One region of the Arthrobacter sp. FX8 genome, then DNA from elsewhere that is predicted to be linked to it. Evidence: riboswitches for the same ligand, from Rfam matches in the RefSeq annotation. Region 1 holds a riboswitch; the other holds the start of a gene.
The links. Region 1 has a riboswitch for glycine ahead of gcvP (aminomethyl-transferring glycine dehydrogenase). Riboswitches for the same ligand answer to the same signal wherever they lie in the genome.

Region 1 (15,380 bases):
CTGGCGGGCGTAAGCGGACCAGCCGGCCACGATCAGCGGAGGCTTGTGCTCCTGGGCCAGCCGTTCCACCTCTGCCATGTCGATGGTGTGGGTGTCCTCGCGGACCTGGTACGGGACCACGTTGTAGAGCCTGCCGGAGAAGTTGATCCGCATGCCGTGGGTCAGGTGGCCGCCGTGCGCCAGGTTGAGGCCCATGATGGTGTCGCCGGGCTTGATCAGGGCGTGCATGACGGAGGCGTTGGCCTGTGCACCGGAGTGTGGTTGGACGTTGGCGAACCCGGCGCCGAAGAGGTCCTTGACCCGGTCGATGGCGAGTTGCTCGATGACGTCCACGTGCTCGCAGCCGCCGTAGTAGCGCTTGCCGGGGTAGCCTTCGGCGTACTTGTTGGTCAGGACCGAGCCCTGGGCCTGCATGACCGCAGCGGCCGTGTGGTTCTCGGACGCGATCATCTCCAGGCCGTCGCGCTGGCGGCCAAGCTCGTCGTCAATCTTCGCGGCAACCTCAGGGTCCAGGACGGACAGGTCGGCGTTCAGGCTTGGGGAGGCCACCTGCTCGAAGGCGCCCACTTCTGCCGGGGCGCTCACAGCTCGCCGCCGTTTGCTGCTGCGTATTCCTCTGCCGACATGAGCGGGCCTTCCTCGGTAACGGCCACCTTGAAGAGCCAGCCCGCACCGTAGGGATCGCTGTTGATCAGGGCGGGGTCCGTGACCACGCCGTCGTTGATCTCGGTGACCTCACCGGTCACGGGGGCGTAGAGGTCGGAGACGGATTTGGTGGATTCCACCTCGCCGCAGGTCTCGCCGGCCGTCACGGTGGAGCCGACCTCGGGGAGGTCCACGTACACGATGTCGCCCAGGGCGTCGGCAGCAACGGCGGAAATCCCGATCCCCGCTGGGCCGGATCCGTCAACAGCAACCCACTCGTGCTCGGCGGAGTACTTCAGTTCAGAAACAACTTTGCTCATTGTCTACTTTCCTTCTCTTCAAAACCTGTGGTGGTTGGGCGAAATCGATTTACTTCTGGCGCTTGTAAAAGGGGAGGGGGACGACTTCGAAGCGCTCGGGCTTGCCGCGGAGGTCGATGTCCAGGACGGTCCCGACTTCAGCAAATTCGACGTCGACGTAGGCCATGGCGATGGGGTATCCCAGGGTGGGGGAGGGCTGGCCGGAGGTTACTTCGCCCACCAGGGTGCCGTCCTTGAGGACGGGGTAATGGGCGCGGGCAGCGCGGCGTCCGGCACCCTTGAGGCCCACCAGCTTCTGCCCGATGCTTGAACCGACTCCTGCGCCCTTGACGGCGGCCAGGGCGTCCTTGCCTACGAAGCCGCTCTCCTTCGCCAGCGACACCACGGGGCCCAGGCCGGCCGCGTAGGCGTTGACGTGGCGGGAGAGTTCGTTGCCGTAGAGCGGCATCCCGGCTTCGAGGCGGAGCGAGTCGCGTGCGGCCAGTCCGGCTGGAACCAGGCCGGAGCCTTCGCCGGCCTGGAGCAGGGCCTCCCACAGTGCGGGGGCGTCCAGGTTGGGAACGTAGATCTCGAAGCCGTCCTCGCCGGTGTAGCCGGTCCGGGCCACGAGCAGGTCCTGGACCGTACCGTTGACGGCGATGCCCACCTCGACGGCGGCGTAGTACTTGAGCCCGGTGAGCAGTGCGTGCTGTTCGGCCGGGACCAGCGTCAGGAGGATCGCTTCGGAATTCGGTCCCTGGACGGCGATCAGCGAGGTGTCGGCGGAGGCGTCCTCCACAGTGACGTCGAAGGTGGCGGCGCGTTCCAGCAGTTCCTTGGCCACCACTGCGGCGTTGCCCGCGTTGGGCACCACCAGGTACCTGTCCACGCCCTCTTCGGGGGATGGCCGGCGGTAGGTGATGAGGTCGTCGATGATGCCGCCATCGGCGTTGCAGATCAGCGAGTACTTTGCCTTGCCCACGGCCACCGCGGACAGTTTGCCGGCAAGGGCGTAGTCCAGGAACGCGGCGGCGTCGGGGCCGGTCACCCAGACCTCGCCCATGTGGGAGAGGTCGAACAGGCCGGCCGCCCTGCGCACGGCATGGTGTTCCGCGAGTTCAGACTCGTACTTGAGCGGCATCTGCCACCCGCCGAAGTCCGTGAACGAGGCCCCGGCCTTCTTGTGCTGCTCGAAAAGAGCGGTGTAGTTCTCAGTCATTGGAAGTCCTCAGTTCTCAAATTCGGCTGTGCTGTCCTCGAACGCTTCGAGGGGCGGGCAGGAGCAGACCAGGTTCCGGTCGCCGGCGGCGCCGTCGATCCGGCCGACGGGCGGGAAATACTTGTCCTGGCGGAGCGAGGCAACGGGGAATGCGGCCTGCTCCCGCGGGTAGGCGCGGTCCCAGCCAGAGCTGACGACGGCGGCCGCCGTGTGGGGTGCGTTGCGCACCGGGGATGCCTCCAGGGTGATGTCGCCGCTGGCCACCTGCTGGATCTCGCCATGAATGGTGATCATGGCCTCGATGAAGCGGTCGATCTCGGCCAGGTCCTCGGACTCGGTGGGCTCCACCATCAGCGTGCCCGCGACAGGGAACGAAAGGGTGGGGGCGTGGAAACCGAAGTCGATCAGCCGCTTGGCCACGTCCTCGGCCGTGACTCCCGTCTTCGCCGTGAGTTCGCGCAGGTCCAGGATGCACTCGTGCGCCACCAGCCCGCCTTCACCGGTGTAGAGGACCGGGAAGTATTCGTTCAGGCGGGACGCGACGTAGTTGGCCGCCAGCAGCGCGGACTTGGTGGCCTCGGTCAGGCCCTCACCGCCCATCAGCTTCACGTAGGCCCAGGAAATCGGCAGCACGCCGGCCGAACCGAACCGGGACGCCGAGATCGCCACACCGTGCCCGGCTTCGTGCGCCGCCTTGTTCGCATCGCCCGGCATGAACGGTGCCAGGTGCGCCTTGGCGGCAACGGGCCCGACGCCGGGTCCCCCGCCGCCGTGCGGGATGCAGAAGGTCTTGTGCAGGTTCAGGTGGGACACGTCCCCGCCGAACTGGCCCGGCTGGGCCAGCCCTACAAGTGCGTTGAGGTTGGCGCCGTCAACGTAGACCTGGCCGCCCGCAGCATGCACAGCGTCACAGACTTCGCGGACATCGGAGTCGTACACGCCGTGCGTGGACGGGTACGTGATCATGATGGCCGAGAGGACGTCCTTGTTGGCCTCGATCTTGGCCGTCAGGTCGTCGTGGTCGATGGTGCCGTCGGCAGCCGTGGCCACCACCACCACCTTCATGCCCGCGAGCACGGCGGAGGCGGCGTTGGTGCCGTGCGCCGAGGCCGGGATCAGGCAGACGTTGCGCTGCTGCTCGCCCCGGGAATGGTGGTAGCCGCGGATCGCGAGCAGCCCGGCGAGTTCGCCCTGCGAGCCCGCGTTGGGCTGGATGGACACCTGGTCATACCCGGTGATCTCGGCGAGGTCCGCTTCCAGGCCGGCGATGAGTTCGCGCCAGCCTTCGGTCTGGGAGTCCGGGGCGAACGGGTGGATCGAGGCGAACTCCGGCCAGGAAATGGCTTCCATCTCGGCCGTGGCGTTCAGCTTCATGGTGCATGAACCCAGCGGGATCATGGTGCGGTCCAGCGCCAGGTCGCGGTCCGAGAGCTTGCGGATGTAACGCAGCAGCTGGGTTTCAGACCGGTGCGTGTTGAAGACCGGGTGCTGCAGGTAGGCCGAGGTGCGCACAATGGTGTCGGGCAGTTCGAATCCCTGGGCGTCACCCACCGGACCGGCGCCAAAGGCGACGGCGACGGCGGAAAGTGTTGCCGCCGTCGTCGTCTCATCAACGGAGACGCCCACCGTGTCCGGATCGATGAAGCGCAGGTTGATGCCGCGGGCTTCAGCGGCGGTGATCACCTTGGCGGCCTTGCCCGGAACGCGGACGGTGAGGGTGTCGAAGAAGGAGTCCGTGACCAGTTCGCGGCCCAGTGACGTGAGTGCTGTTGCCAGGACCCTGGCCTTGTCGTGGACGGTCTCTGCGATTGCCTTCAGGCCGTCGGGGCCGTGGTAAACGGCGTAGAAGGAGGACACGATGGCCAGCAGCGCCTGGGCGGTGCAGATGTTGGACGTGGCCTTCTCGCGGCGGATGTGCTGCTCGCGGGTCTGCAGGGCCAACCGGTAGGCAGGCGTGCCGGCGTTGTCCTTGGAGACGCCCACGATCCTGCCCGGGAGGGTACGTTCCATTCCCTTTTGGACGGCCATGTAGGCGGCGTGCGGCCCCCCAAAGAACAGCGGCACGCCAAAACGCTGGGTGGAGCCGACGGCAATGTCCGCGCCCTGCTCGCCCGGAGGTGTGATCAGTGTCAGGGCCAGCAGGTCCGCAGCCACGGTGACCAGCGCGCCCCGGTCCTTGGCAGCGGCGATCACGGCGGACTGGTCCCACACGCGGCCGGAGACCCCGGGCTGCTGCAGCACGACGCCGTTGATGTCGCCGTCGGGCAGGCCCTTGGACAGGTCGGCGACCTCCACCTCGAAGCCGAGCGCCTCCGCCCGCCCCAGCACGATGGCGATGGTCTGGGGGAGGCAGTCGGCGTCGAGCACCGTCTTGCCGTCCTTCGCTGCCTTGGACTTGTTGGCGCGGCGCATCAGCAGCACGGCCTCGGCCACCGCCGTTGCCTCGTCCAGCAAGGAAGCGTTGGCTACCGGGAGCGCCGTCAGGTCCTGCACCATGGTCTGGAAGTTCAGCAGCGCCTCAAGCCGGCCCTGGGAAATCTCCGGCTGGTAGGGCGTGTAGGCGGTGTACCAGGCCGGGGATTCCAGGATGTTGCGGCGGATCACCGGCGGAGTCACGGTGTCGTAGTAGCCCTGGCCGATCATCTGGACTGCCGTCTTGTTCTTGGCGGCAAGCTTCCGCAGTTCCGTGAGGACTTCAACCTCGCTGAGGGCGTCGGTCAGCTTGAGCGCAGTTTCCTGGCGGATGGGCGCGGGGACGGCCACGTCAACCAGGCCATCCAGGCTGTCGTAGCCGATGGCCTTGAGCATGGTGTCGATGTCGGCCTGGCGGCGCGCGCCGATATGGCGGTCAACAAACGATGTTGGATGCGAATGAATCGTCATGAGGAACTCCAGATCTGGCCGGCCGAAGGTGGCACGGCGTGGGATGGGTTCCTCCCCGCTCTGTATTGGACCTGAGAGATTCCGCGTTGCCTGCTGTTGGCAGGGGACCGCTTGCACCGTCGGTGAACCAGGCAGAAGCCTGATTGCTTTCCAGAGTCGCCTCGCCGTGACGGTACGGGGGCCTGAGAGATTCCTGGGGAGGATTTGCTCCTACGGCGCCTGACCGGTGTTTCGCCGGGAGGACTCTCCCGTCACAGCTCGAAAGGCTTATTCAAATGTGGGTGATTCGGCTCACAAGGTACCGGGATAGACCCGTCCGTGGCAAATCGGGCGGCTTCCGTGCGGGGCTCGAGGGGCACGTGACGCCGTTCTTCCCCGCTTGTGTCGGGAGGGGTTTGACATTCGATCGTGACGGACACCACACTGAACCCCGGGATTGGCGCCGCCGGTGGCTGGCTCAGCGTATCCGGAGCAGCCCACCAGTCGGCGCCTGTCCCATTGCATGACCGGCCGTGGCCCAAAAAGCCTGCGGCTTCCAACTGAATACGCCTTCGACCTGCGGCGGGAGAGCCCTGCCGGGTACATCCAGCAGGCGCCGTAGGAGCAAACCCTCCCCAGGAAACTCTCAGGCCCACGTACCGCCGCGGACAGGCAACTCTGGAAAGCAGCCGGGCATGACCCTGGCTCACCGGCGGTGCAAGCGGCTTTTGCTGCGGAAACTCTCAGGTCCACTACAGAGCGGGGAGGAACCAAATCTTTTGCGGCACCCAAAAGCCGCTTTATCGATGGAGTTCCTCATGGCGATTCATCCCCCCACGTCCAACGGCGAACCAGCCCGCACCCCGGGCGCTGCCACGGCAGCCCGCAGCGAGCCTCCCCACCTGGAGCGGCAGCTCACCAACCGGCATATCCAGCTCATCGCCATCGGCGGCGCGATCGGCACAGGCCTGTTCATGGGTTCCGGCAAGACCATCTCCGCGGCCGGCCCATCCGTGATCTTCGTATACATGATCATCGGCTTCATGCTTTTCTTCGTCATGCGGGCCATGGGTGAACTGCTGCTCAGCAACCTGAACTACAAGTCCTTCAGTGATTTCGCCGCCGATCTCCTGGGGCCGTGGGCCGGATTCTTCACCGGCTGGACGTACTGGTTCTGCTGGGTGATCACCGGAATCGCCGACGTCATCGCCATCGCAGGGTACTCAAAGGAACTTTGGCCGGCGCTGCCACTTTGGATCCCGGGCCTGGCCACGGTGGGCATCCTGCTCCTGCTGAACCTCGCCACCGTCAAGGCGTTCGGCGAGACCGAGTTCTGGTTCGCCCTCATCAAGATCGTCGCCATCGCAGCCCTGATCATCGTGGGACTCTTCATGATCTTCACCGGTTTCCAGAGCGACGCGGGCACCGCAAGCTTCACCAACCTGTGGAGCCATGGCGGGTTCTTCCCCAATGAGTTCATGGGCTTCGTGGCCGGATTCCAGATCGCAGTCTTCGCCTTCGTAGGCATCGAACTGGTGGGAACCACCGCCGCCGAGGCCAAGAACCCCGAGCGCACGCTGCCCAAGGCCATCAACGCCATCCCCGTCCGCGTGCTGCTCTTCTATGTCGGTGCGCTGGTCATCCTGATGGCGGTCACCCCGTGGACCCAGTTCGCCGCCGGCCACAGCCCCTTTATCGGGATGTTCTCCCTGGCCGGCCTCGGCGCCGCGGCCACGGTGGTGAACCTGGTGGTCCTGACTTCGGCGATGTCCTCCGCGAACTCCGGCATCTACTCCACGTCCCGCATGGTCTTCGGCCTGGCCCAGGAAGGCGACGCCCCCGGTATCTTCAGCCGGCTCTCCACGAGGAAGGTGCCCAGCAACGCGCTGTTCCTGTCCTGCGTCCTGCTGCTGTCCGGCGTCGTACTCATGTATGCCGGCCAGGATGTTGGCATGGCCTTTGAAATGGTGACCACCGTGTCTGCGGTCTGCTTCGTCTTCGTCTGGTCGATCATCCTCGCCAGCTACATCTCCTTCCGGCGCCGCCGGCCGCACCTGCATGCGGCGTCGAAGTTCAAGATGCCCGGTGGCATTCCCGCCGTGTGGGTGGTGTACGCATTCTTCGCCTTCGTCCTTTGGGCCCTGACCACCCAGCCCGACACTCTCGTTGCACTGCTGGTAACCCCCATCTGGTTCGTCATCCTGGGCGTGGCTTGGGCCATCCTGCGGCGCCGTCCCGCCCACCTGGCCCGCTTCGAGGTCTTCCGTGCCGAGCTTCAGGCAGACCAGGCCACTGCCGCGCGCAGCGGTGGCCAGGACGCCGGGGCGGCGGGGCGCGAGGTCCAGCAGGCCGGGAAGTAACGTCCGACGGCGGGTTGCAGCGGCGGCGGTGAGGTGCAGGTACCGCATCCTGCCGCCGCAGCCCGCCGGACGAAGCCACGGCCCGGAAGTTAAGCATGCTTAGTGTCTATCCACATAGGATGGAAAGGCACGGCAGCCTAGCCGCTGCAGGTCGATTTGAATGAAGGTGACCATGGCCCGGCGCAGCAACCCCGCAGTACGCATCGCACAGGAAACCGCCCACAACGCAATGTTTGACGCCGAGGGCAAGCCCAAGCCCGGCGTCCACAACATGCTCCTGAAAGCAGTGCAGATCCAGCGGCCCCTGGTGGTTGGCTACATCCGCAGGCTCCAGAAGAGGCATCCGCGGGCGACGGCCGCGCAGCTGGCGGACATTGCAGAGCGCGACTACCTGCGGGCTGTTGCCGGAGGGGGAGCCCTGGTGGGTGCCACCGCCGTCGTCCCCGGCGTTGGAACCGTGGCGTCGCTGGGACTTTCCGCAGCCGCCACCGTTGGCTTCCTGGAAGCCACAGCCCTGTACGCAACATCGCTGGCTGAACTGCACGGCATCCGTCTGACCAACCCGGAAAAGGCCGGCACCATGGTCATGGCCATCATGCTCGGCGAGGAGGGCACCGCCCTGCTGGGCACGCTCAGCGGCCAGGCATCCGGCGGCGCCACCAACACCTGGGGCAACGCGCTGTCCAAATCCATGGTGGTGCCGGGTTTCGGCAGCGTCCGGAAGAGGATCCAGCATGCCTTCCTCAAGAACCTGCTCAAGCGCCAAGGGACTGCCTTGTTCGGGCGGGCCCTCCCGTTCGGCATAGGGGCCGTTGTCGGCGGAGCCGGTAACCTCGTGATGGGCCGTGCGGTGGCCAAGAATGCCCGGGAGGCGTTCGGGCCGATGCCGGACACCATTCCCGGGGAGCTGACTTCCGCTGCCGGGCCGGACAACCTGACGCTGGAAGGCAACATCATTGGATCTCAACGCTGACGTAGGCCAATCATTCGGCTCCTGGACCGCGGGAGGCGATCCGGCGATGCTCCAGCTGGCAACCAGCGCCAACGTAGCCTGTGGCCTCCACGCGGGGGATCCCGTCACCATGCTCGACAGCTGCAGGGCCGCGTACGAACTTGATGTCACCGTCGGTGCGCACCTGGGCTACCGGGACCTGGCCGGCTACGGGCGCCGCATGCTTGGCATGAGCTTCGACGAGCTCTTCGGGGACGTGCTGTACCAGCTGGGCGCGCTCGACGGGGTTGCGCATGCCGTGGGCGCCTCCGTGGACTATGTGAAGGCGCATGGAGCGCTGTACGACACCACGATCCATGACGCCGAGCAGGCCTCCGCCGTAGTGGCTGCGGTCAACGCCTACGATCCAGGCCTTCCGTTCCTGGGCTTCCCGGGCTCGGAGCTGCTGAAGCAGGCCAAGGAAGCCGGGCACCCGGTGTTCGTTGAGGCTTTCGCCGACCGTGCCTACCTCGCCGACGGCAGCCTGGTGCCGCTCTCCGAGGACGATGCCGTCCTGTACGACGTCGATGCGGTGGTCGAACGGGCCGTCCGCCTGGCCACGCAAGGCGAAGTGGTTGCCGTGGACGGATCCGTAATTGCGGTACGGCCCGACTCCCTGTGCATTCACGGCGGGACCCCTGACGCCGTAGAAATGGCGGCCCGGATCAGGGCAGGACTTCAGGATGCAGGCGTCGGGTTGGAGTCCTTCGCGTAGGAGCCTGCAGCCGTACGGCGGGCCGACTTCTTTCCAACAATTCCAGCGTCACTCCAGCCCTCCGTGCCGCCGTCGTACGCCTTATCGACACGCACATTCCTTTTCGCACCCCAAATATCCCGAGCGAAAAGGAAGATGCGCAGCGCCAAGTCCACCCGGGACCTACAGCAGCGGAAAACTACCCAAAGACCAGCTGCGCCACCGTGAAAATCCCCAGCCCGGCCAGGGACCCCACCACGGTGCCGTTGATGCGGATGAACTGCAGGTCCTTACCCACCTGGAGCTCGATCTTCTGCGAGGTTTCCTCGGCATCCCACCGCGCCACGGTGTCCGTAATAACGCCTGCGATGTCCGAACGGTAGGTGCGGACCAGGTACCCGGCGGCGTCACCGATCCATGCGTTGACCTTCCCGGCCAGTTCGGGGTCGTCCACGAGCCGTGACCCAAAATCGCGCACCGCAGCCTTGAACTTGATGGTGAGTTCGCTGTCCGGATCATCCACGGCGCCCAGCAGCGCGTTCTTGACCGTTCCCCAGGTCCGCGAGGCCAGTTCGCGCACTTCGGGGTCGCCCAGGACCTGCGCCTTGATGTCTTCCGCGCGCGCAATCATCGCGGGGTCATGCTGCAGGTCCTGTGCCAGGTCGTTGAGGTACTTGTCGATTGACTGCCGCACCTGGTGGCGGGGGTCAGCCTGGACGGCACGGACGAACTTCAGGATCTCGATATAGACCTTGTCGCCCACCAGTCCGTCCACGAACTGCGGAACCCACGTGGGGGAGCGGTCGGACACCAGGCGGGTGACGGTTTCGTGGTTGTCATCCACCCAGTCCGCCGCGCGGTCCACCAGCAGGTCCACCAGCGTGTGATGGTGCCCGTCATGGAAGATGCGCTCCGCCAGCCTGCCCACGGGAGGTCCCCACGGCGGGGTGAGCAGATGCTTGCGCACCATGCCCTCGATGACGGCCTGGACGTCGTCGTCATTCAAAACCTTGAAGGCGCCGCGGATAACGGCAGCTCCCTCCTTGGCCACGCGTTCGGCACCACCAGGGCCAGCCAGCCAAACGCCGGCCCGGCGCGCGATGTTGACGCTGGCCAGCTTCTCCTGGACCACCTGCTCGGAGAGGAAATTGGTCTCCACGAACTCGCCCAGCGAGGCCCCGATCTGGTCCTTCCGGCGGGGAATGATGGCGGTGTGGGGAATCTTGATGCCCATGGGGTACTTGAACAGGGCCGTCACGGCGAACCAGTCGGCCAGCGCGCCCACCATTCCGCCCTCGGCCGCCGCGCGCACATACTGCAGCCACGGGTAGTCCTTCTGCAGCGCGAACGCAAAGACAAAAATCACGGCCATGGCGATCAGCAGGCTCAGCGCCAGCAGCTTCATCTTCCGCAGCGCTGCCGCTTTCTCGGCGTCGCCGGCACCGGGCTGGCGGCTTACGACGGCGCCTGCCGCCATAGTGCCAGGGCGCACCTGCTGTGCGGCCTCGGCGGGGGATCCTGCGTGGTTGGCCCAGTAGTTGCCTCAGAGTTCACCTGCATGTGCCAAGCCTAGCCCCGAAGGCGGGGGCCGGTCGGCTACCGTGTGTCCATGACAATTGACGAGTCAGTGCCGCAGCGGCCGCTGGTCTTTGCCCATCGTGGTTCCAGCGGCGCATACGCCGAACACACCCGGGCCGCCTACCTGCAGGCATTGGCTGACGGGGCCGACGGGGTGGAGTGCGATGTCCACCTCACCGTGGACCAGCACCTGGTCCTGCTCCATGACGCCAACCTGGACCGGACGTCGGACGGGACCGGGCCGGTGGCTGAACGGACCCTGCGTGAGCTGCACCAGCTGGACTTCTCATCCTGGAAGGGGGTCCGCATTCCCGAAGAGTATGGAGCACGTTCGGAACAGCTGCTGACCCTCCCGGAGCTGCTGGACATCCTCCGCGGGGCGGGCCGCCCGGTGAAACTCGCCATCGAGCTCAAGCATCCCAGTCCCTACCAGCTCAAACTGGAGGACCGCGTGCTGGAGGTGCTCCGCAGCGAGGGCTGGGACCCGCAAAGCTCCACCGTGGACAACGTGGCCGTGACCTTCATGAGCTTCAGCCCGGACTCGGTCCGCCACCTGCTCCAGTCCGTCCCGCCGCAATACATCTGCCAACTGGTGGACGACCTCACCATCCATGAGATCCGCGGCGGGCTGGGCCTGGGCCTCATTACGGGGAGCGCCGTCGCCAACCTCATGAAGGCCACCCAGCTGGAGGGTGAACGGATCCTGGACGACCGGGAAGTAGGAATGGCCGGCCCCGGCATCGACTACGTCAGGGAGCGCCCGGCCACAATCCGCCGATGGCTGGACTCCGGGCGGCGCTTCCGGGTGTGGACCGTGGACTCCCCGGAGGATGTGGCACTTTGCCAGGAGCTGGGCATCCACGAGATCACCACCAACGTGCCGGCCCGCGTCCTGGACCAGCTCCACGCAGCCTCTCCGCAGGGAAAGTAGGGCGGACGTGGACGCGCACCACGTCAATCCGCTCCCGTATTCGCCCCGACGCTGGTGGGCCGGCGCCCTCGACGTCGAAGGCCTGGCACTGTACTCGGTGGGAGCCGCGGCGGAAGCGCTGAACCTGTATGCGCGCACGCCCGGCCGGTTCAGCACTACGCCGGCGCTTACCGCGGCTGCCTTCGATTCCTTCGGCCACCTGCGGATTGCCGGACGCAAGCCACAGGGCTTCGCGCCCCTGTCGGGCTTCCGGCAGACCCGCGATGGCTGGATCCGGCTCCACGCCAACTACCCGCACCACGAACAGCGGCTGCTGCGCGCCCTGGGGGCCGCCTCCGCGGAAGGGGCGGAACAGGCTCTTCGATCCATGGCGGCGCTTGAGGCTGAGGCCGCCATCCAGGGCCACGGCGGGATCGCTGCGGCCGTGAGGACGCGTGACGAATGGCTTGCGTCCGGCATGGGCCGGGCGGCGGGATCCGGACCCTGGATTGCCGTGGAGCATGCCGACGGCACCACGGCCTGTCTGGGACTGCAGGACTTTGCCGCGGCGGCTACTACGGCAGGCGGCGAGGGCATCGGTGGCGGCCACAAACCGCCGCTGGAGGGGCTGCGGGTCCTGGACCTGACCCGGGTGATTGCAGGGCCGGTGGCCACCCGCCTGCTTGCAGCATTGGGAGCCGACGTCCTGCGGATCGACCCGCCAGCCTTCCCGGAAATCGAAGACCAGTTCGTGGACACCGCGTTCGGCAAGCGCAGCGCGGAAGCCGATCTGGGGCTTCCGCAGAACCAGCACAGCCTCCAGCAGCTCCTGGCCCGCGCCGACGTCGTGGTCACGGGTTACCGGCACGGCGCCCTGGACCGTTTCGGGCTCAACCCGCGGGAACTGCTGGCCTCGCACCCTGGGCTGGTGGTGGTCACCCTCAACAGCTGGGGGAGCGCCGGGCCATGGAGCGGTATGCGCGGTTTTGACAGCATTGTCCAGGCCGCCTGCGGAATCGCGCACGTGTACGGGAAGGACAATGACGACGGCGGGTGGCGCCCGGGTGCCCTGCCTGTCCAGGCGCTGGACCATGCCACAGGATACGGGGTGGCTGCGGCGGCCGTCCGCCTCCTGGACCGACGCCGGGCGGCTGGGATGGGTGCCTGTGCGCACCTGTCCCTTGCCCGCACCGCCGAGGAACTGTTTTCCCTTCCAATGGGCACCGAAGCAGGGGACACCGAACCAGGGGTCACTGACGGCCCGGCAGAGCTACCCGGACCCCGCCACAACTCCATGGACAGCACCTACGGGCAGCTCCGCTACGTCGGTCCACCGTTGCTGGACGCGGGCCGGCCGGTGGACTACCTGTCCCCGCCGCCCCCGTATGGAAGCTCTCCGCCCGCCTGGAATTGAGGGACCTTGCCTCACAGGCCGGTTTCTGGCGGCCACCGTGGCTGTGATTGAGTGGTTCCATGCCTCTTCCCTGGTCCGGTCCTGCAGTCAGGGGCTTGTCCGTACCGAACTTTTCCCTTCAGGGCCCCGCCGTTCAGACCCTGTCCGCGGCTGCCATGGGAGCCCTCCTGCTGGCCAGTGCGGGCAAGCACTTCAGGGATCCCGGCTTCTACAGCGACGTCGTTCCGGACTACCTCTGCCGCCGGGACGCGGAACCGGATCCGGAACCCGGTGCGGCCCACACTGTGGTGCCCAACCATCCTGTGCCCAACCATCCCCTGGCCGTCCTGTCCCGGGATGAGTGGATCGCCGTGAGCGGACTGCTGGAGCTGGCCGCCGCCGTCGGAATCCTCCTCCCGCCCACCCGGAAGCTGACCGCCACCGCCCTCACAGCGATGTTTACCGCATTCCTGGCGGGACACGCTGACGCACTGGCGAAGGCTTACGGTCCGCAGGGTACGCCCCGCCGGCGGAAGATCCACACCGTGCGGTTGCCGCTCCAGGCACCGTTGATCCTCTGGGCCTGGAGCCTCCGGAAGCCCATCCAAAAGGCACGCAAACCTGGAGGCTGGGTGTGAAACTCCTGGCCTCGCCGGCGGTCAGGGTGGGGATTTCCATCAGCATCGCCACCGGCCTTTACGGGGTGTCCTTCGGAGCGCTCGCAGTGACCTCCGGGCTCAACCTGTGGCAGACCATGGCCCTGAGCCTGCTCCTCTTCAGCGGTGGTTCGCAGTTCGCGTTTATTGGTGTGGTGGCAGGTGGAGGTTCGGGCATCGCCGCAATGAGCGCAGCAACGCTGTTGGGCATGCGCAACGGCATCTACGGCATGCAGTTGAACGCACTGCTGCGGCCCACCGGCTGGCGTAAGTTTGTCGGCGCGCAGCTGACCATCGACGAATCAACGGCCACCAGCACGGGCCAGACGGACCCGGCCGAGCAGCGGCGGGGATTCTGGACTGCAGGGATCGGCGTCTACGTGCTGTGGAACCTCTTCACCGCCGTGGGCGCGCTCGCCGGGAGCGGACTGGGCGATCCCAAGCAATGGGGGCTCGACGGCGCCGCGGTGGCCGCCTTCCTGGCGTTGCTCTGGCCGCGGCAAGGGCCGCGAACCCATTGCCATCGCGGTGGTGTGTGCGGTGGCCACCGTTGTCGCCGTTCCTTTTGTGCCGGCGGGGGTGCCCATCCTGGTGGCCGCCCTGGTGGCCGCGCTGGTGGGCTGGTTCAGCCACGGCCGGCGCGACGAGGGCCTTGAGCCGGACGTCGAGCCCTATGGCGGACACCGTGACCATCACCCTGGCCGGCAGCAGGACGCAAGCCGCCCGTATCCGGGTGCGCAGGGGAGCGAAGGCACGGATCCGGGGGCAGGCGCATGAGCCTGTGGATCTGGCTGCTTCTTGCCTGCGCGCTGGCGTACGCCTGGAAGATCGTGGGCTACTTCGTGCCCGCCAGGTTCCTCGAGGACCCGCGCACATCCCGGGTTGCGGGCACCATGACCATCGGCCTGCTGGCCTCCCTTACCGTGGTGAACGCCGTCGTGTCGGGCCAGGGACTCGCGGCTGACGCCAGGCTGGGGGCGCTTGCCGCGGCCGCACTCGCGCTGTCGTTCCGCGCACCCTTCCTGGTGGTGGTCATCGCCGGGGCCGGTACCGCTGCCCTGCTGAGGGCATTGGGCTGGAGCTAGTTTGGCAGGCGTCTGCATAAATTAGTGATGCGGGTCACTTGCCCGGCCCGGCGGCGGCTGTACTATGAAATCGGCTTATGCAGTTGGCCATGGCATTCCTACGAACGGCGACCATGGAAAATCAGCTGTATCCCGCAGGCGGCTTGGCGGGCAGACCCCGCCACAAGGACGCCCGACGGCGGGCGGGCCTCCCAGCCAAACGCTTCTTCAGGCGCTTTTCCCGCCTTTCGGACGTGCCGGAAGAGGACCTGGAAATTCTCGCCCAAAGGCTCCGGGAGGCATTCGACCTGGACCCGTCGTCGTCCGTTCCAGCGCTGCAGGCCCTGGTGCGTCAGGAACTCCGCAAGCGGGCAGACGCGGGCAACGCCTAGCGGGCCAGCATCGCGGGGCCAGGTGTGGTGGACTGGAGGAGATGCAGCCCACACCAGGCGGCCACCAAAGGAGGAATCGAGATGGACGAACAGTCACGGCCTGATAAGCCGCAGGACGGCCAGGGCACAGAGGACACCGAAGGGAAGGCTGGGGAAGCGCGCAGCACTGGAATTCCTGCCGCTGAGCAAACCGGCAAGCTGCGGCCCGCCTACCTGGACCCCCGCGGCTCCGAGGCAACGCGTGAATTACGGGACACTGCACGGCGGCGCCGGGATGCCGAGGAGAAACTCCAGCAGCACCTGATGGAGGCGAAGCA
Region 2 (15,380 bases), 390 kb from region 1:
GGCCCGTTCCTGCAGGGCTGCGGCGACCACGGCGGCGTTGCCCGCGTTGGGCACCACCAGGAAGACGTCGGTACCATCCTGTGCGGAGGGGCGGCGGTACGTGATGAGGTCGTCGATGATACCGCCGTCCTCGTTGCAGATCAGCGAGTACTTGGCCTTGCCCACGGCCATGGCGGAGATCTTTCCCACCAGGGCGTAGTCCAGGAAGGCTGCGGCATCCGGGCCGGTCACCCAGACCTCGCCCATGTGGGAAAGGTCGAACAGGCCGGCAGCCTTGCGGACGGCGTGGTGTTCAGCAAGCTCCGAGCTGTACTTCAGCGGCATCTGCCACCCGCCGAAGTCCGTGAAGGAAGCTCCAAGCTTCTTGTGCTCGTCGTAAAGCGCGGTGTATTTCTCGGTCATGGCGCCGGTCCTTAGTTTTCGAAGTCTTCCAGCGGCGGGCAGGAGCAGATCAGGTTCCGGTCACCTGCGGCGCCGTCGATCCTGCCCACGGGCGGGAAGTACTTGTCCTGCTTGTGGTGGGCAGGGAAGGCCGCCTGCTCGCGGGGGTAGGCGCGGTCCCAGTCAGAGCTGACGACGGCGGCCGCCGTGTGCGGTGCGCGGCGCAGCGGTGAGTCCGCCACGGCAAAGTCGCCATTGGCCACCTGGTCGATTTCCTTGCGGATGCTGATCATGGCCTCGATGAAGCGGTCGATCTCCGCCAGGTCCTCGGACTCGGTGGGCTCCACCATCAGCGTGCCCGCCACCGGGAAGGACAGGGTGGGGGCGTGGAAACCGAAGTCGATCAGCCGCTTGGCCACGTCCTCGGCCGTGACTCCCGTCTTCGCCGTGAGTTCGCGCAGGTCCAGGATGCACTCGTGCGCCACCAGCCCGCCTTCACCGGTGTAGAGGACCGGGAAGTATTCGTTCAGGCGGGACGCGACGTAGTTGGCCGCCAGCAGCGCGGACTTGGTGGCCTCGGTCAGGCCCTCACCGCCCATCAGCTTCACGTAGGCCCAGGAAATCGGCAGCACGCCGGCCGAACCGAACCGGGACGCCGAGATCGCCACACCGTGCCCGGCTTCGTGCGCCGCCTTGTTCGCGTCGCCCGGCATGAACGGTGCCAGGTGCGCCTTGGCGGCAACGGGCCCGACGCCGGGTCCCCCGCCGCCGTGCGGGATGCAGAAGGTCTTGTGCAGGTTCAGGTGGGACACGTCCCCGCCGAACTGGCCCGGCTGGGCCAGCCCTACCAGGGCGTTGAGGTTGGCGCCGTCGATGTAGACCTGGCCGCCCGCGGCGTGCACAGCGTCACAGACTTCGCGGACATCCCCATCGTAGACACCGTGGGTGGAGGGGTAGGTGATCATGATGCAGGACAGGACGTCCTTGTTGGCCTCGATCTTGGCCGTCAGGTCGTCGTGGTCGATGGTGCCGTCGGCAGCCGTGGCCACGACGACCACCTTCATGCCCGCGAGCACGGCGGAGGCGGCGTTGGTGCCGTGCGCCGAGGCCGGGATCAGGCACACGTTGCGCTGCTGCTCGCCCCGGGAATGGTGGTAGCCGCGGATCGCGAGCAACCCGGCGAGTTCGCCCTGCGAGCCCGCGTTGGGCTGGATGGACACCTGGTCATACCCGGTGATCGTGGTCAGGTCCGCTTCCAGGCCGGCGATGAGTTCGCGCCAGCCTTCGGTCTGGGAGTCCGGGGCGAACGGGTGGATCGAGGCGAACTCCGGCCAGGAAATGGCTTCCATCTCGGCCGTGGCGTTCAGCTTCATCGTGCATGAACCCAGCGGGATCATGGTGCGGTCCAGCGCCAGGTCGCGGTCCGAGAGCTTGCGGATGTAACGCAGCAGCTGGGTTTCAGACCGGTGCGTGTTGAAGACCGGGTGCTGCAGGTAGTCGGAGGAACGCTCGCCGGCGGCCTCCAGCCCAAAGCCCTGGCCCTCGCCCTGGACCTCGGCAACCGTGGCGCCAAAGACGTCGGCAACCTGGGCGACGATGGCCGCCGTCGTGGTTTCATCGAGGGCGATGCCTACGGTGTCGGCGTCGACGCTGCGCAGGTTGATGCCCCGCGCCTCGGCGTCGGCGATGATGCCAGCAGCCCGTCCGGGGACCCGGACCGTAAGGGTGTCGAAGAAGCTCGTGTGCAGCACCTCGACGCCGGCGGCCGCAAGCGAGGCCGCCAGGCTACGGGCGTGGCGGTGCGCCGTTTGGGCAATCGCCTTCAGTCCGTCGGGGCCGTGGTAAACGGCGTACATGGACGCAACGATGGCCAGCAGCGCCTGGGCGGTGCAGATGTTGGACGTGGCCTTCTCGCGGCGGATGTGCTGCTCGCGGGTCTGCAGGGCCAACCGGTAGGCAGGCGTGCCGGCGTCGTCCTTTGACACCCCAACCAGGCGGCCAGGCAAGGAACGCTCCAGGCCTTTGCGGACAGCCATGTAGGCGGCATGGGGGCCGCCGAAGAACAGCGGCACGCCAAAACGCTGGGCTGAGCCGACGGCAATGTCCGCGCCCTGCTCGCCCGGAGGTGTGATCAGTGTCAGGGCCAGCAGGTCCGCAGCCACGGTGACCAGCGCGCCCCGGTCCTTCGCTGCAGAGATCACCGCGGACTGGTCCCACACGCGGCCGGAAGCGCCGGGCTGCTGCAGCACGATCCCGTTGATGTCGCCCTCGGGCAGGCCCTTGGACAGGTCGGCGACCTCCACCTCGAAGCCGAGCGCCTCCGCACGCCCCAGCACGATGGCGATGGTCTGCGGCAGCACGTCGATGTCCAGGACGGTCTTGCCGTCTGCCGCGGGCTTGGTCTTGTTGGCGCGGCGCATCAGCAGCACGGCCTCGGCCACGGCCGTTGCTTCATCCAGCAGCGAAGCGTTGGCGATGGGCAGGCCCACAAGGTCCTGCACCATGGTCTGGAAGTTCAGCAGCGCCTCAAGCCGGCCCTGGGAAATCTCCGGCTGGTAGGGCGTGTAGGCGGTGTACCAGGCCGGGGATTCCAGGATGTTGCGGCGGATCACCGGTGGAGTCACGGTGTCGTAGTAGCCCTGGCCGATCAGCTGCACCGCCGTCTTGTTCTTGGCGGCAAGCTTCCGCAGTTCCGTGAGGACTTCAACCTCACTGAGGGCGTCCTGCAGGCGAAGGGCGGTGTCCTGGCGGATGACCTTGGGAACCGCGGTGTCCACAAGGGAATCGACCGAGTCGTAGCCTACGGCTTTGAGCATGGTGTCGACGTCGGCCTGGCGGCGCGCGCCGATATGGCGGTCTACGAAAGTGGTGGAGGCTGGGGTAACCGACACGAAGGAACTCCATTTACTCAGGCGGCGAAGGGTACGCCACAGCTATTCGGGTTCCTCCCCGCTCTGTATTGGACCTGAGAGTTTCCGCGTTCCCTGCCTGGGCAGGACCCGCTTGCACCGTCGGTGAGCACAACAGTCCCTACCTCTCCAAAAGAGAATAAGACTGCCTGCTGCTTTCCAGAGGTGCCTCGCCGCGGCGGTACGGGGGCCTGCGAGATTCCTGGGGAGGATTTGCTCCTACGGCGCCTGCCTGTACTTCCGGCAGAACTCTCCCGCCGCAGATCAAAGGCTATTCATTTGTTGGATCATGAAGGCCGGTGACAGCCCTCACAACTTTCTATTGTCCTACGCGGCAACCCCTCCCGGCAAATGACGGAGCTACCTGCGGAGCCGTTCCAGCGCGGCCAGGAGTTCCTCCACGTCAGCGGCCGCTCCCCCAGCCGGCGCAGGGGCCACGGACAGCATGGCGTTGAAGTACAGGCCGTCCCCCATATAGAGGACTGCCTTGGCCAGCCCAGGTCCCACATCCGCAGCAATTTCGTCCAGCCAGCGCTGCTGGATGGCCGCGAAGCGGCGCCGCGTCTCCTCGTGGGCCACCTCTGCAAGCCGGGTGGCGGCCACGATGGCACGGTCCAAAGGGGTATCCGCCCAGACCGAGGAACGGATGAAGTAGGCCGCGGCGCCTTCAGCTGCCGACGCCATGGCATCGGCATCCTCGCTCGCCAGGCCCTCCAGGCGGTCAAGCAACACGGCAATCAGGGCTTCCTTGTTGGGAAAGTGGTAGAGGAGGCCGCCTTTGGATACGCCGGCCTTGCGAGCCACGGCATCGAGGGTGGCCGCCCGCTCACCCACTTCAATCAGCAGGGACTCGAAGGCGTCAAGGACCGCGTCACGGGCAACAGGCTTTCGGGGCATGCCCTCCATCATGCCCTCCCCCGTGCAGGAATGAGGAAAACCATCGCATTTTTAAACTATACCGTCCGGACGGTATAGTTATCTCATGACCACTTCCATCGAGAGTTCGGCAACCGGGCAGGCAAGCAGCACTTCCGTGCGTCCTCCGTGGCGCGACTGGCTGGCGCTGGGGCTCCTGATGTTTCCCGTGCTGCTGGTGGCGGTGGACAACACCGCACTGACGTTCGCGCTGCCGGCCATCGCCCGGGCCCTGGAACCCACGGGCGTGCAGCTGCTGTGGATCGTTGACGCCTACCCCCTGGTGCTGGCCGGGCTGCTGGTATCAATGGGAAGCCTCGGCGACCGGATTGGGCGGCGGAGGCTGCTCATCCTTGGCAGCATCGGCTTTGCCGCGCTGTCCGTTGCGACGGCTTTTGCGCCCGCGCCGGAATGGCTCATCGCCGGCCGCGCCGCCCTGGGATTCTTCGGCGCCATGCTGATGCCGTCCACCTTGTCGCTGATCCGCAACATTTTCCCCGAGCCCAATCGCCGCAGGCTGGCCGTCGCCATCTGGGCCGCCGGATTCTCCGGCGGCGCGGCCCTGGGTCCGATCTTCGGCGGCTGGCTGGTGGAGCACTTCTGGTGGGGTGCCGTCTTCCTGGTGGCGGTCCCCCTCATGCTCCCCCTGCTGGCGTTTGGACCGGCCCTCATCCCGGAATCGAAGGATCCGGCACCCGGCAAGGTGGACATCCCCAGCATCCTGCTCTCCATGCTGGTCATGGTGCCCGTTGTCTACGGGATCAAGGCAGTTGCCACCGAAGGTCCAGGGGCGGCAGGTCTGGGCGCCATCGCTTTCGGCCTGGCCATGGGGGCGGTGTTCGTGCAGCGGCAGCAGCGGCTGGCGCACCCCTGCTGGACATGTCCCTGTTCCGGAACAGGGTGTTCAGCATGGCCATCAGCGCCAACATCCTTGCCTTGTTCTCCTTCAACGGCTTCATCCTGTTCCTCGCCCAGCACCTCCAACTCCTCGAGGGAATGACGCCGTCCGCAGCCGGCGTTGCCATGATCCCGGCACTGGCCGCCACGGTGGTGGCCGGCCTGGTGGTGGTGCCGCTGGTCCGCAAGGTCCGCCCGGGATACGTGGTGGCTGCGGGGTTGGCGTTCAGTGCCACCGGCTACACCATGGTGGCATTCGGGAATCACGACGGCGGCCCCTCGCTGCTGCTGGCAGCCCTGCTGGTCCTTGCACTGGGCGTGGGTACGGCCGAAACCATCTCCAACGACCTCATCCTCGGGTCCGCGCCGCCGGAGAAGTCAGGCGCTGCCGCGGCAATCTCCGAGACCGGCTACGAGGTGGGGTCGCTGCTGGGCACGGCGGTACTGGGCTCCATCCTGACGGCGTCCTACCAGCAGAACCTGCGGCTGCCCGCAGGCCTTGACGGCATGCTGCCCGGCTCCTCCCTGCACAGCGCGAGGGAAACACTTGCCGGCGCAGTGGAAGCAGCAAACCTGCTGCCCGCTTCCCTATCGGACACCGTCCGGGACGCTGCGGCGTCAGCGTTTGATTCCGGCGTGCACATCACTGCGGCAATTGGGCTGGTACTGATGGCGACGGCGGCAGTCCTCGCCGCCGTCGTGCTGCGGAAGGTGCCGAAAGCGGCCTGACCAAGCGAAACAAAAAGGGCGCCTGGTACCGGATCAATTCCGATACCAGGCGCCCAAAGGGTCCAGGCGGGTGGCTGCCGGCTACTTGGAGTCGGCGGCTGTGACCTTGGCGGTCGGCTTCATGTTTTCAGCCTGCACCATCCAGGCAAACTGCTCCAGCCGGGCAATGAACTCGTGCAGGAGGTCCGCGGAGGTGGGATCCTCCTCGTCCACCTCGTCATGGACTTTGCGCATGGTGCCCACGGCGGCTTCCATGGCGGCAACGATCCGCTCGATGGCATCCGTAGTGCTGATCAGCCCCTCAGGGAACTGGGCCAGGCTGGTGGTTTCGGCAACGGTGGAGCTGCGGCCGTCCGGGAGTGCATGCAGGGCGCGCATTCGTTCGGCTGTGTCGTCGGCGAACTGGCGGGCAGCGTCGACGATCTCATCAAGCTGCAGGTGCAGGTCGCGGAAGTTGGTGCCCACGATGTTCCAGTGCGCCTGCTTGCCCTGGACGTGCAGTTCGATCAGGTCGGCCAGGACAGCCTGCAGATTGTTGGTCAGTGTCGGTGAAGCTTTCATGCGTCCTCCTCAAGTGGTCCAATACGGCCGACGCTACCAGCCGAGCACCTAGCGGCGGCAGGGCTTTCGGCAATTTCTCAGTGAGCTTACTAATTTGGAAAGGAAGTCATAAACGAATGTGATTCATATTGCGTCTTGCATCACAGGTCCGGCACCCCCATACTAAATGAACGCCATTCATATAGTGACCTCCGTCTCACAGCCTTCCAGAAAGTGGTGCCATGACAGAGACAATCCGCACCAGTACGGCCAAACCCGGTCCGCACGCCCACGCCCCGTCCGCGGACGGCGTCAGCGCCAAAGGCCTCAAGGGCGGGCAGCTCGGGCTCCTCGCCGTCGTCGTCCTGGGCATTTCAACCATCGCCCCCGCCTACACCCTCACCAGCGCACTCGGACCCACCGTCAATGAAGCCGGACTCCAGTTGCCAGTCATCTTCCTGATCGGGTTCATCCCCATGATCCTGGTCTCGCTCGCCTACCGGGAGCTCAATGCCGACTCCCCGGACAGCGGCACAACCTTCACCTGGGTGACCAAGGCCTTCGGCCCCTGGGTCGGCTGGATGGGCGGCTGGGGCCTGCTGGCCGCCAACATCATCGTGCTGTCCAACCTGGCCGGCGTCGCCGTCGACTTCTTCTACCTCTTCCTGTCCCAGCTCACCGGCTCACCGGAACTGGCAGACCTGGCCGGCAACAAAGCGTTGAACGTCCTGACCTGCTTCGTGTTCGTGGCGCTGGCTGTTTGGGTCAGCTACCGCGGGCTGCACACCACCAAGGTGGTGCAGTACGGCCTGGTGGGCTTCCAGCTTCTGGTCCTGGGCCTGTTCGTCGCCATGGCCTTCGCCAACTGGTCCACGTCCGAAACGGCCATCCCGTTCAGCTGGGACTGGTTCGACGTCACGAAGATCGAGACGTTCGGCCAGATTGCCGCCGGCATCTCGCTGTCGATCTTCGTGTACTGGGGCTGGGATGTGTGCCTAACGGTCAACGAGGAAACAGCGAACGGCCAGAAGACGGCCGGACTGGCCGGCACCCTGACCGCCGTCATCGTCCTGGCCATCTACCTCCTGGTCAGCATCGCCACCATGATGTTCGCCGGCGTCGGGGACACCGGCAACGGCCTGAACAACGCCGACAACCAAGAGAACATCTTCACGGCCCTGGCCTCCCCCATCATGGGCCCCTTCGCCATCCTGATGTCCCTCGCCGTGCTGTCCAGTTCCGCGGCCTCCCTCCAGTCCACGTTCATGTCGCCGTCCCGAAGCCTGCTGGCCATGGCGCACTACGGCGCCCTGCCTGAACCGTTCAGCCGGATCAGCAGGAAGTTCGCGACGCCGGGCTACGCCACCATCGCCGCCGGCATCCTGTCCGCCGGGTTCTACGCGGTGATGCACGTGGTCAGCGAAAACGTCCTGAATGACACCATCCTGGCCCTGGGTCTGATGATCTGCTTCTACTACGGCCTCACCGCGCTGGCCTGCACCTGGTACTTCCGCCACAGCCTGTTCAACAGCACCCGCCACTTCCTGCTGCGGCTGGTATGCCCGGTGGTGGGCGGCGTGGGCCTGTTCGTGGTGTTCGTCCAGACCGCCGTGGACAGCCTGGCGCCGGAGTTCGGCAGTGGTTCCGAGGTCTTCGGCGTGGGCCTGGTGTTCATCCTGGGCATCGGCATCCTGGCCCTGGGCGCCGTCGTCATGCTGGTCATGTCCCGCACGCACCCCGGCTTCTTCCGCGGCGAAACCCTCAAGCGGGACACCCCCGCGCTGGTAGTGCCGGAATAGATCGCTGGAGGCCGCCACAACGCTGCCTGAACGAAAAGGTGCCGTGCCCCCATCAGGGGCACGGCACCTTTTTCGTTTTCACCAGTAGTGCGCCACGTCGATCACCAGGCGCGAGCCCGGGCCGGGACCGGCCAGGGTGAAGACCCGGAACGGCAGGCGGGCCCGGACGCCCAGACCGAGGCTTGTGTACCCCTCGAAGCTTCCGGCCGAAACCACCTGGCGGAACGTCTGGTAGCCGGCCACGTTGCTGAGTTCAGCCTTGTCCGCCGGGTTGTAGGTGGGGTTGCCGTTCTGGTCGTAGGACGGCGCCTTGATGCTGATATGCAGGCGCGCGCCGCCCCGTACCGGGATGACGGCCCCGGAGCCTTCCTGCTCAATCCGCGGCACATACTGCACCGTGTAGGACACGGCGGGCCCGTTGAGGTCCACCACCAGCCGGTCGAAGCAGTAGTGCTGCCCGGTCCGGACATTGGTGACCGATGCGGTCCCCGTATCCTGCCCGGTCTTCGCAAGGGAGCCCCATGTGAGGCCGCAGTAGGGCGCCGCCGAGGCGGGCGCCTGGACCACGATTCCCAGCCCGGAAGCCAACAGGATTGCCGCGAGCCAGGTGAGGAACTTCTTCATAGCAGTGCCATCCACGACTAAAGACCATTGGATGCTTCCAGCGTAGGAGTGTCCGGACCGGGAAACGAGGGGGCATTTTGATAACGACGGCGTCCGGGGACAAAGCAGCGCCGGCCACCTCGGGGAGGTGGCCGGCGCCGGCAAAAATCAGGAAGACACTCAGCCTTCGCAGTCGCGGCAGTACTTCAGGCCGTCCTTTTCACGGGCAACCTGGGAGCGGTGCCGGACCAGGAAGCACGACGAGCAGGTGAACTCATCGGACTGCTCGGGAACCACAATGACGGTCAGTTCCTCATTGGACAGATCGGCGCCGGGCAGGTCGATGCCTTCAGCGGTGTCGTTCTCGTCGACATCGATAACCGCGGTCTGCGCGTTGCCGCCCCGTGACGCCTGGAGGGCCTCGAGAGAGTCGGCCGGCGACTCTTCTTCCTGCTTGCGTGGAGCATCGTAATCGGTAGCCATAGCGTGTTCACTTTCGTTGCTGCGCAGCGCCATTTCAGGCACCTCAGTGCAGCAGTTTAGGGCATTATCGCGCTACCGTCGCAATAGTGTGGCTAAGCAGACATTCTGCCGCTTCCGCCGGCTGTTCCTGCATGCCCGGACCGGGCCTGGTCGGCACCGAGGGACACTCCGCTCAAGGCCGGAAGCCAGCCCCACCGGGTGGCGTCGGCCATGGCGCCGGCGGCACTGGACTCGGATTCGTAGGTGAAGGTGTCCAGCAGCCAGTCGCGGAGCCGGATGAGCAGGGTAGCCGTCATGCACTGAAAACTACGCAGCGATTGTTGTGGCCACGTTTCGCGCCGGTCTCCCCGGATTAAATCAGCTGCCGGCAGGATCTCCGGCCGGATTCGGCAGGCGGGTTCTTAGGCGGGCGGTGCCGTGCTGCTGCGCAGGACGAGTTCCGGCTCCACGACAAGTGTCCGGGGTCCTTCCGCGCCGCTGAACGCCGTCAACATCATCTGCATGCACCGCCGGCCCAGTTCCTCGAAATCCTGCCGGACCACCGTCAGCGGCGGACTGAAATAGCCGGCCTCGGGCTGGTCGTCGAAGCCCACCACGGACACGTCCTGCGGCACTTTGATGCCGGCCTCGGTCAGGGCGCGCAGGACTCCCAGGGCCATCTGGTCGTTGCCCACGAAGAGGGCGGTGGCCCGGCGGGTGGCCGCGATCCGCCGGCCGATGGCGTAGCCGCTGCCGGCGCTCCAGTCACCTTCGATGATCAGGTCCGCCTCGAGTCCTGCGGAGGCAAGGGTGGACCGCCAGCCGTCGGCACGCGCCACGGCATCGATCCAGTCCTGCGGGCCCGCGACGTGCCCGATCCTGACGTGCCCCTGCCCAATGAGGTGCCGCACGGCGAGTTCGGCCCCGCGGCGCTGGTCCACCCTGACGCCGCCAACAGTGTCATTCCCCTCGGGTCCAACGGCCACCACCGGGACCCCGATGGGAAGTTCCGCCAGGGCGGCCAGCGTCTCAAGGTGCGGAACGATCACCACGATGCCGTCCACCGACTGGTCCAGGAAGTGCCTGACGGCGTCCAGGATCGCGTCCCGGCTGACCTCCCGCAACGCGGCGACGCTGACGAAATATCCGGCGTCCCTCGCAGCGCGTTCCACGCCCAGCAATGTATTGGCAGGACCGTACTGGGAGAGCTCGCTGCCCAGGACCCCTATGGTCTGCGAGCGCCGGGTGACCAGGCTCCGGGCTGCGGTGTTGCGGCGGTAGCCGAGCCGGGCTATCACCGCTTCCACTTTTTCCCGCGTCCCCGGGCTCACGTTGGGGTGGTTGTTGACCACCCGTGACACGGTCTGGTGTGAGACCCCGGCCAGCTCCGCCACGTCCTCAAGCCTCGGCAGCCGGCGTGGTTTGCCGTGCGTCACGGGTTTGTTGTCCGTGGCGGGCGCCGGGAGCTCAGCCGTGCCATTGGATCAGATCCCGCCTGCCAGCTTGTAGTAGGCGGCGTTCCAGTTCAGGTCCTTCTTGAACTGCCGGATGGTGGTGTCGTGGTCAATGGTCAGCAGTTCGGTTTTGGCGATCTCGGCGAAGTCTTCGAACACGTCCATGCCCACCTGGGTGGAGAGCACGGTGTGGTGGGCTGCGCCGGCTGTGAGCCAGGCTGCTGCGGAGGTTGCGAAGTCCGGCTTGGGCTCCCACAGGGCGCGGGCCACGGGCAGGTTTGGCAGCGGCTGGTCCAGGGGAACGACGTCGACGGCGTTGGCCACCAGGCGGAAACGGTCCCGCATGTCGGACAGGGCGACGACGACGCCCGGGGAGGCATCGGCGTCGAACACCAGGCGGACCGGGTCTTCCTTGCCGCCGATGCCCAGCGGGTGGATTTCCAGGCGCGGCTTCGACGCCGTGAGGGAGGGGCAAACTTCCAGCATGTGGGCGCCCAGGATCTTCTCGGACCCGGGCTCCAGGTGGTACGTGTAGTCCTCCATCAGGGAGGCACCGCCGGGCAGGCCCGCGCCCATCACCTTCGCGGCGCGCACCAGGATGGCGGTCTTCCAGTCGCCTTCGGCGCCAAAGCCGTACCCGGCGGCCATGAGCCGCTGGACCGCAAGGCCGGGAAGCTGCCGCAGGGCGCCCAGGTCCTCGAAGGAGGTGGTGAACGCGGCGGAGCCGTTGCCCTCCAGGAAGCTGCGCAGGCCCAGCTCGATCCGGGCGCCGTACCGCAGCGATTCATGCCTGGCCGCGCCTGCGCGGAGCTCCGGCACCACGTCGTAAAGGTCCGTATATTCCGCCACCAGTGCGTCGACGTCGGCCTCCGCCGCGCCGTGCACGGCGTCCGCGAGCTCGTTGACGGACCAGGTGTTCACGGCGACGCCGAAGCGCAGCTCCGCCTCGGTCTTGTCGCCTTCGGTGACGGCGACGTTGCGCATGTTGTCCCCGAAGCGTGTCAGCTTAAGGGTGCGGACGGCGGCCCAGCCGGCGGCGGCGCGCTGCCAGGAGCCCACCTGGCGTGCCACCTCGGGGTTGGAGACATGCCCGACGACGGTCTTCCGGGCGATGCCCAGGCGGGACTGGATGTACCCGAACTCGCGGTCGCCGTGCGCGGCCTGGTTCAGGTTCATGAAGTCGAAGTCGATGTCCGCCCACGGCAGGTCCCGGTTGGCCTGGGTGTGCAGGTGCAGCAGGGGCTTACGCAGCAGGTCCAGGCCGGAGATCCACATCTTGGCAGGGCTGAACGTGTGCATCCAGGCGGTCACACCGATCACGGAATCATCCGCGTTCGCCTCCAGGGCGGTGCGCCGGATGGCATCCGAATCGGTGAGGACCGGCTTCCAGACGATCTTGACCGGGACGGCGGAATTGGCGTTGAGCTGGTTGGCGATCTCCTGCGACTGGGCGGCCACCTGCTTGAGGACCTCCTCCCCGTACAGGTGCTGGCTGCCGGTGAGGAACCAGACCTCGTAGCCGTCGAGGGAGGTGCTTGCTGCGGTGCTCATGGATTCTCCTGGGAAGTTGTGTGGCGGCGCCGTGGATTACTGGCCCGTGTTGTTTATTGGCCGTAGACGTTCTGGTAGCGGGCATAGAGGGAGTCGATGGAGCCCTGGTCGATGGGCAGCGGTTCGCCCAGCTGGCGGGAGATGTGGACGGTGCGGGCCACTTCCTCGCACATCACGGCGGCCTTCACCGCGGAGCGGGCGTCCTTGCCGATGGTGAAGGGGCCGTGGTTCTGCATCAGGACCGCCGGTGAATTGGAGTTCTTCAGCGTCTCCACGATCCCGTGGCCGATCGAGTCGTCCCCGATCAGCGCGAATGGGCCCACCGGGATGGAGCCGCCGAACTCATCGCCCATCATGGTCAGCACGCACGGAATGGCCTCCCCCGGGCAGCCCAGGCAGTGGCGTAGGTGGAGTGGGTGTGCACCACGCCCCCCACCTCCGGCATGTGCCGGTACACGTAGGCGTGCGCTGCGGTGTCCGACGACGGCGACAGCGGCGGGTTGCCCCAGTCCACGGTCCCGCCGCCACCGACGTTGGTGCCCCTGACGGGCATGCCGTGCAGGTCCGTCACGATCATCTGTTCCGGGGTCAGGTCCTGGTAGGCGACCCCGGAGGGCTTGATAACCATGAGGTCGGTGCCCGGCACCCGGGCGGAAACGTTGCCTGCGGTCCACACCACCAGTTCGTAGCGGGTCAGCTCGGCATGCAGCGCACACACTTCCTCACGGACCCGGGCGATGGTTTCCAGGATCCCGGTGTCGGTGCTCATGCGGAGACCCCCACGGCAGGTTCGGCGGCGGAGCCGGGCAGGCTGGCCCGGGCGGCTTTGCGCTGGATGGCCTTAAGCCGGTGCATCACGTCGTTGCTGCCGCGGCCAAAGTAGTCGTGCAGTGCCTTGTATTCCTGGAACAGTTCCTCGTACGCGGCAACGTTTTCCGGGATCGGCGTGTAGACCTCGCCGGGTTCGGCGCCCATGGCGGCGGCGGCTTCCCGGATGTCCGCGTATTCACCCGCGGCCACGGCGGCGTGGATGGCCGATCCCAGGGCCGGGCCCTGCTCCGAGCCGATGGTGGACAGCTGCAGGCCGGTGGCGTCCGCGTAGATCTGCATCAGCAGCCTGTTCTTGAGCAGGCCGCCGGCCACGATGAATTCCCTGACCGGAACCCCGGCGTCGCGGAAGGCGTCCACGATGGTGCGGGTTCCGAAGGCCGTGGCTTCCAGCAGGGCACGGTAGGTGTCCTCGGGCCGGGTGGCAAGGGTCTGGCCCACCACGATGCCGGACAGCTCGTGGTCCACCAGCACCGAGCGGTTGCCCGAGTGCCAGTCGAGCGCGATCAGGCCGTGCTCCCCGATGGCCTGCCGCGACGCCAGTCCGGTGAGGTACTCGTGGATTCCCAGCCCCGCGTCCCTGGCAGCCTCATGGTATTCGGGCGGGACGCCGTACCTGGTGAACCAGCCGAAGATGTCCCCCACACCGGACTGACCGGCCTCGTAACCCCACAGGCCGGGCACGATGCCGCCGTCCACTGCCCCGCACATTCCCGGCACTTCACGCAGTTCGCTGCCGTTCATCACATGGCAGGTGGAGGTGCCCATGATGGCCACCAGCTGGCCGGATTCCACGGCCTTGGCAGCAGGGGCAGTGACGTGGGCGTCAACGTTTCCCACGGCCACGGCGATGCCCTCCGGCAGCCCGGTCCAGGCTGCAGCCTCCGCCGTCAGGGTCCCTGCGGCGTCCCCCAGCCGCCCGATCGTGTGCTCCAGCTTGGAACTGACAAAGTCCTTGAAGTCCGGATTCAGGGCGGCCAGGAAATCCTCCGAGGGGTACCGCCCGTCCTGGTAGATGCCCTTGTAGCCGGCGGTGCAGGCGTTGCGGACGTAGCGGCCGCACAGCTGCCAGACGATCCAGTCGGCCGCCTCCACCCAGTGGTCCATTTCGGCGTAGGCCTCCGGGTCCTCTTCCAGCAGCTGCAGGCCTTTGGCGAATTCCCACTCGGACGAAATCAGGCCGCCGTAGCGGGGAAGCCAGTCTTCGCCGCGTTCGGCCGCCAGCCGGTTGATCCGGTCGGCCTGCCCCTGGGCGGCGTGGTGGCGCCAGAGCTTCACGTAGGCATGCGGGCGGTTGGCATAGCCCGGCAATTCGTTCAGCGGCGTGCCATCGGCCTTCACGGGCACCATGGTGCAGGCGGTGAAGTCGGTGGCAATGCCGACGACGGCGGCCGGGTCGATCCCCGCGTCAGCCACCGCGGCAGGAACGGCGGTGCGCAGGACGTCCCGGTAGTCGTTGGGCACCTGAAGCGCCCATTCGCCGGGAAGCCGCGTGCCGTCGTCGCCCGCCACGTCACCGGGCAGGGAGCCGGTCACCACCGCATGGGGATATTCATGGACGGCGCTCCCAAGCTCCTTGCCGTCGCGGACCCGCACCACCACGGCGCGGCCGGACAGGGTCCCGAAGTCCACGCCGACCACGCAGTGGTCGTGGCGGGGGTCGGAGCTGGAAGTGAACAGCGCATCTGGCATGGGGTTGCCTCCATCCGGGAGGCAAGCGGCCTCATTACCGGTTTTGTAGGGTCAGGGTCGAGCTAAGTGCTGCAGCAAGTGTGAACGCTAACAAAGAAGAAGTCAATGCCATCGAAAGATTTCGGAGTTTCCGGGAGAAGGCTCTTGTTAGCGTTCACAAATCAGTCTATATTGAACCGACACATCAACCATGTGGCCAGGACCGGGAGCACCGTTGCTTCCCGGCCCAACAACACTTCGCGGCAATGCTGCCGCGGAAGGAGATTATGGTGAGAATCAAAAAACTCATGGGCGCGGTGGCCCTTGTCCTCGCCCTGACCGTGGGAGCCACCGGTTGCGGCTCCCGTGGCGGAACCAGCGAATCCAGCGGCGCAGCGAAGCCCAGCGACTCGCTGGTTGGCATCTCGATGCCAACCCAGACATCTGAACGGTGGATCGCCGACGGCGCCAATGTTGAGAAGTCCCTGAAAGACCTCGGCTACAAGACGGACCTCCAGTTCGCCAACGACGACATCCCCACGCAGGTCTCGCAGATCGAAAACATGCTGACCAAGGGCGCCAAGGCCCTGATCATCGCTGCCATCGACGGCACCACCCTGACCGACGTCCTGGCCAAGGCC

Region 2: another riboswitch for glycine. It lies ahead of gcvP (aminomethyl-transferring glycine dehydrogenase); the one in region 1 lies ahead of gcvP (aminomethyl-transferring glycine dehydrogenase).

Annotation. Positions count from the first base shown of each region.
Region 1 is NZ_CP113505.1:4,286,099-4,301,478, forward strand. It holds gene glyA (serine hydroxymethyltransferase) at 1-585, opposite strand, end outside; gene gcvH (glycine cleavage system protein GcvH) at 582-965, opposite strand; gene gcvT (glycine cleavage system aminomethyltransferase GcvT) at 1,015-2,163, opposite strand; gene gcvP (aminomethyl-transferring glycine dehydrogenase) at 2,173-5,046, opposite strand; glycine riboswitch at 5,207-5,307, opposite strand; glycine riboswitch at 5,599-5,697, shown strand; glycine riboswitch at 5,698-5,793, shown strand; gene cycA (D-serine/D-alanine/glycine transporter) at 5,844-7,385, shown strand; gene OUO20_RS20165 (hypothetical protein) at 7,558-8,358, shown strand; gene OUO20_RS20170 (LamB/YcsF family protein) at 8,342-9,091, shown strand; gene OUO20_RS20175 (DUF445 domain-containing protein) at 9,270-10,547, opposite strand; gene OUO20_RS20180 (glycerophosphodiester phosphodiesterase) at 10,680-11,579, shown strand; gene OUO20_RS20185 (CoA transferase) at 11,587-12,972, shown strand; gene OUO20_RS20190 (DoxX family protein) at 13,032-13,589, shown strand; partial or broken gene OUO20_RS20195 (AzlC family ABC transporter permease) at 13,586-14,384, shown strand; gene OUO20_RS20200 (AzlD domain-containing protein) at 14,381-14,692, shown strand; gene OUO20_RS20205 (hypothetical protein) at 14,926-15,063, shown strand; gene OUO20_RS20210 (hypothetical protein) at 15,145-15,380, shown strand, end outside.
Region 2 is NZ_CP113505.1:131,012-146,391, reverse strand. It holds partial or broken gene gcvT (glycine cleavage system aminomethyltransferase GcvT) at 1-402, opposite strand, end outside; gene gcvP (aminomethyl-transferring glycine dehydrogenase) at 414-3,272, opposite strand; glycine riboswitch at 3,326-3,433, opposite strand; glycine riboswitch at 3,460-3,557, opposite strand; gene OUO20_RS00610 (TetR/AcrR family transcriptional regulator) at 3,651-4,187, opposite strand; partial or broken gene OUO20_RS00605 (MFS transporter) at 4,273-5,831, shown strand; gene OUO20_RS00600 (Dps family protein) at 5,913-6,392, opposite strand; gene OUO20_RS00595 (APC family permease) at 6,614-8,170, shown strand; gene OUO20_RS00590 (AMIN-like domain-containing (lipo)protein) at 8,249-8,794, opposite strand; gene OUO20_RS00585 (DUF4193 domain-containing protein) at 8,954-9,256, opposite strand; gene OUO20_RS00580 (hypothetical protein) at 9,349-9,552, opposite strand; gene OUO20_RS00575 (LacI family DNA-binding transcriptional regulator) at 9,658-10,671, opposite strand; gene araA (L-arabinose isomerase) at 10,720-12,240, opposite strand; partial or broken gene OUO20_RS00565 (L-ribulose-5-phosphate 4-epimerase) at 12,294-13,009, opposite strand; gene araB (ribulokinase) at 13,006-14,760, opposite strand; gene chvE (multiple monosaccharide ABC transporter substrate-binding protein) at 15,027-15,380, shown strand, end outside.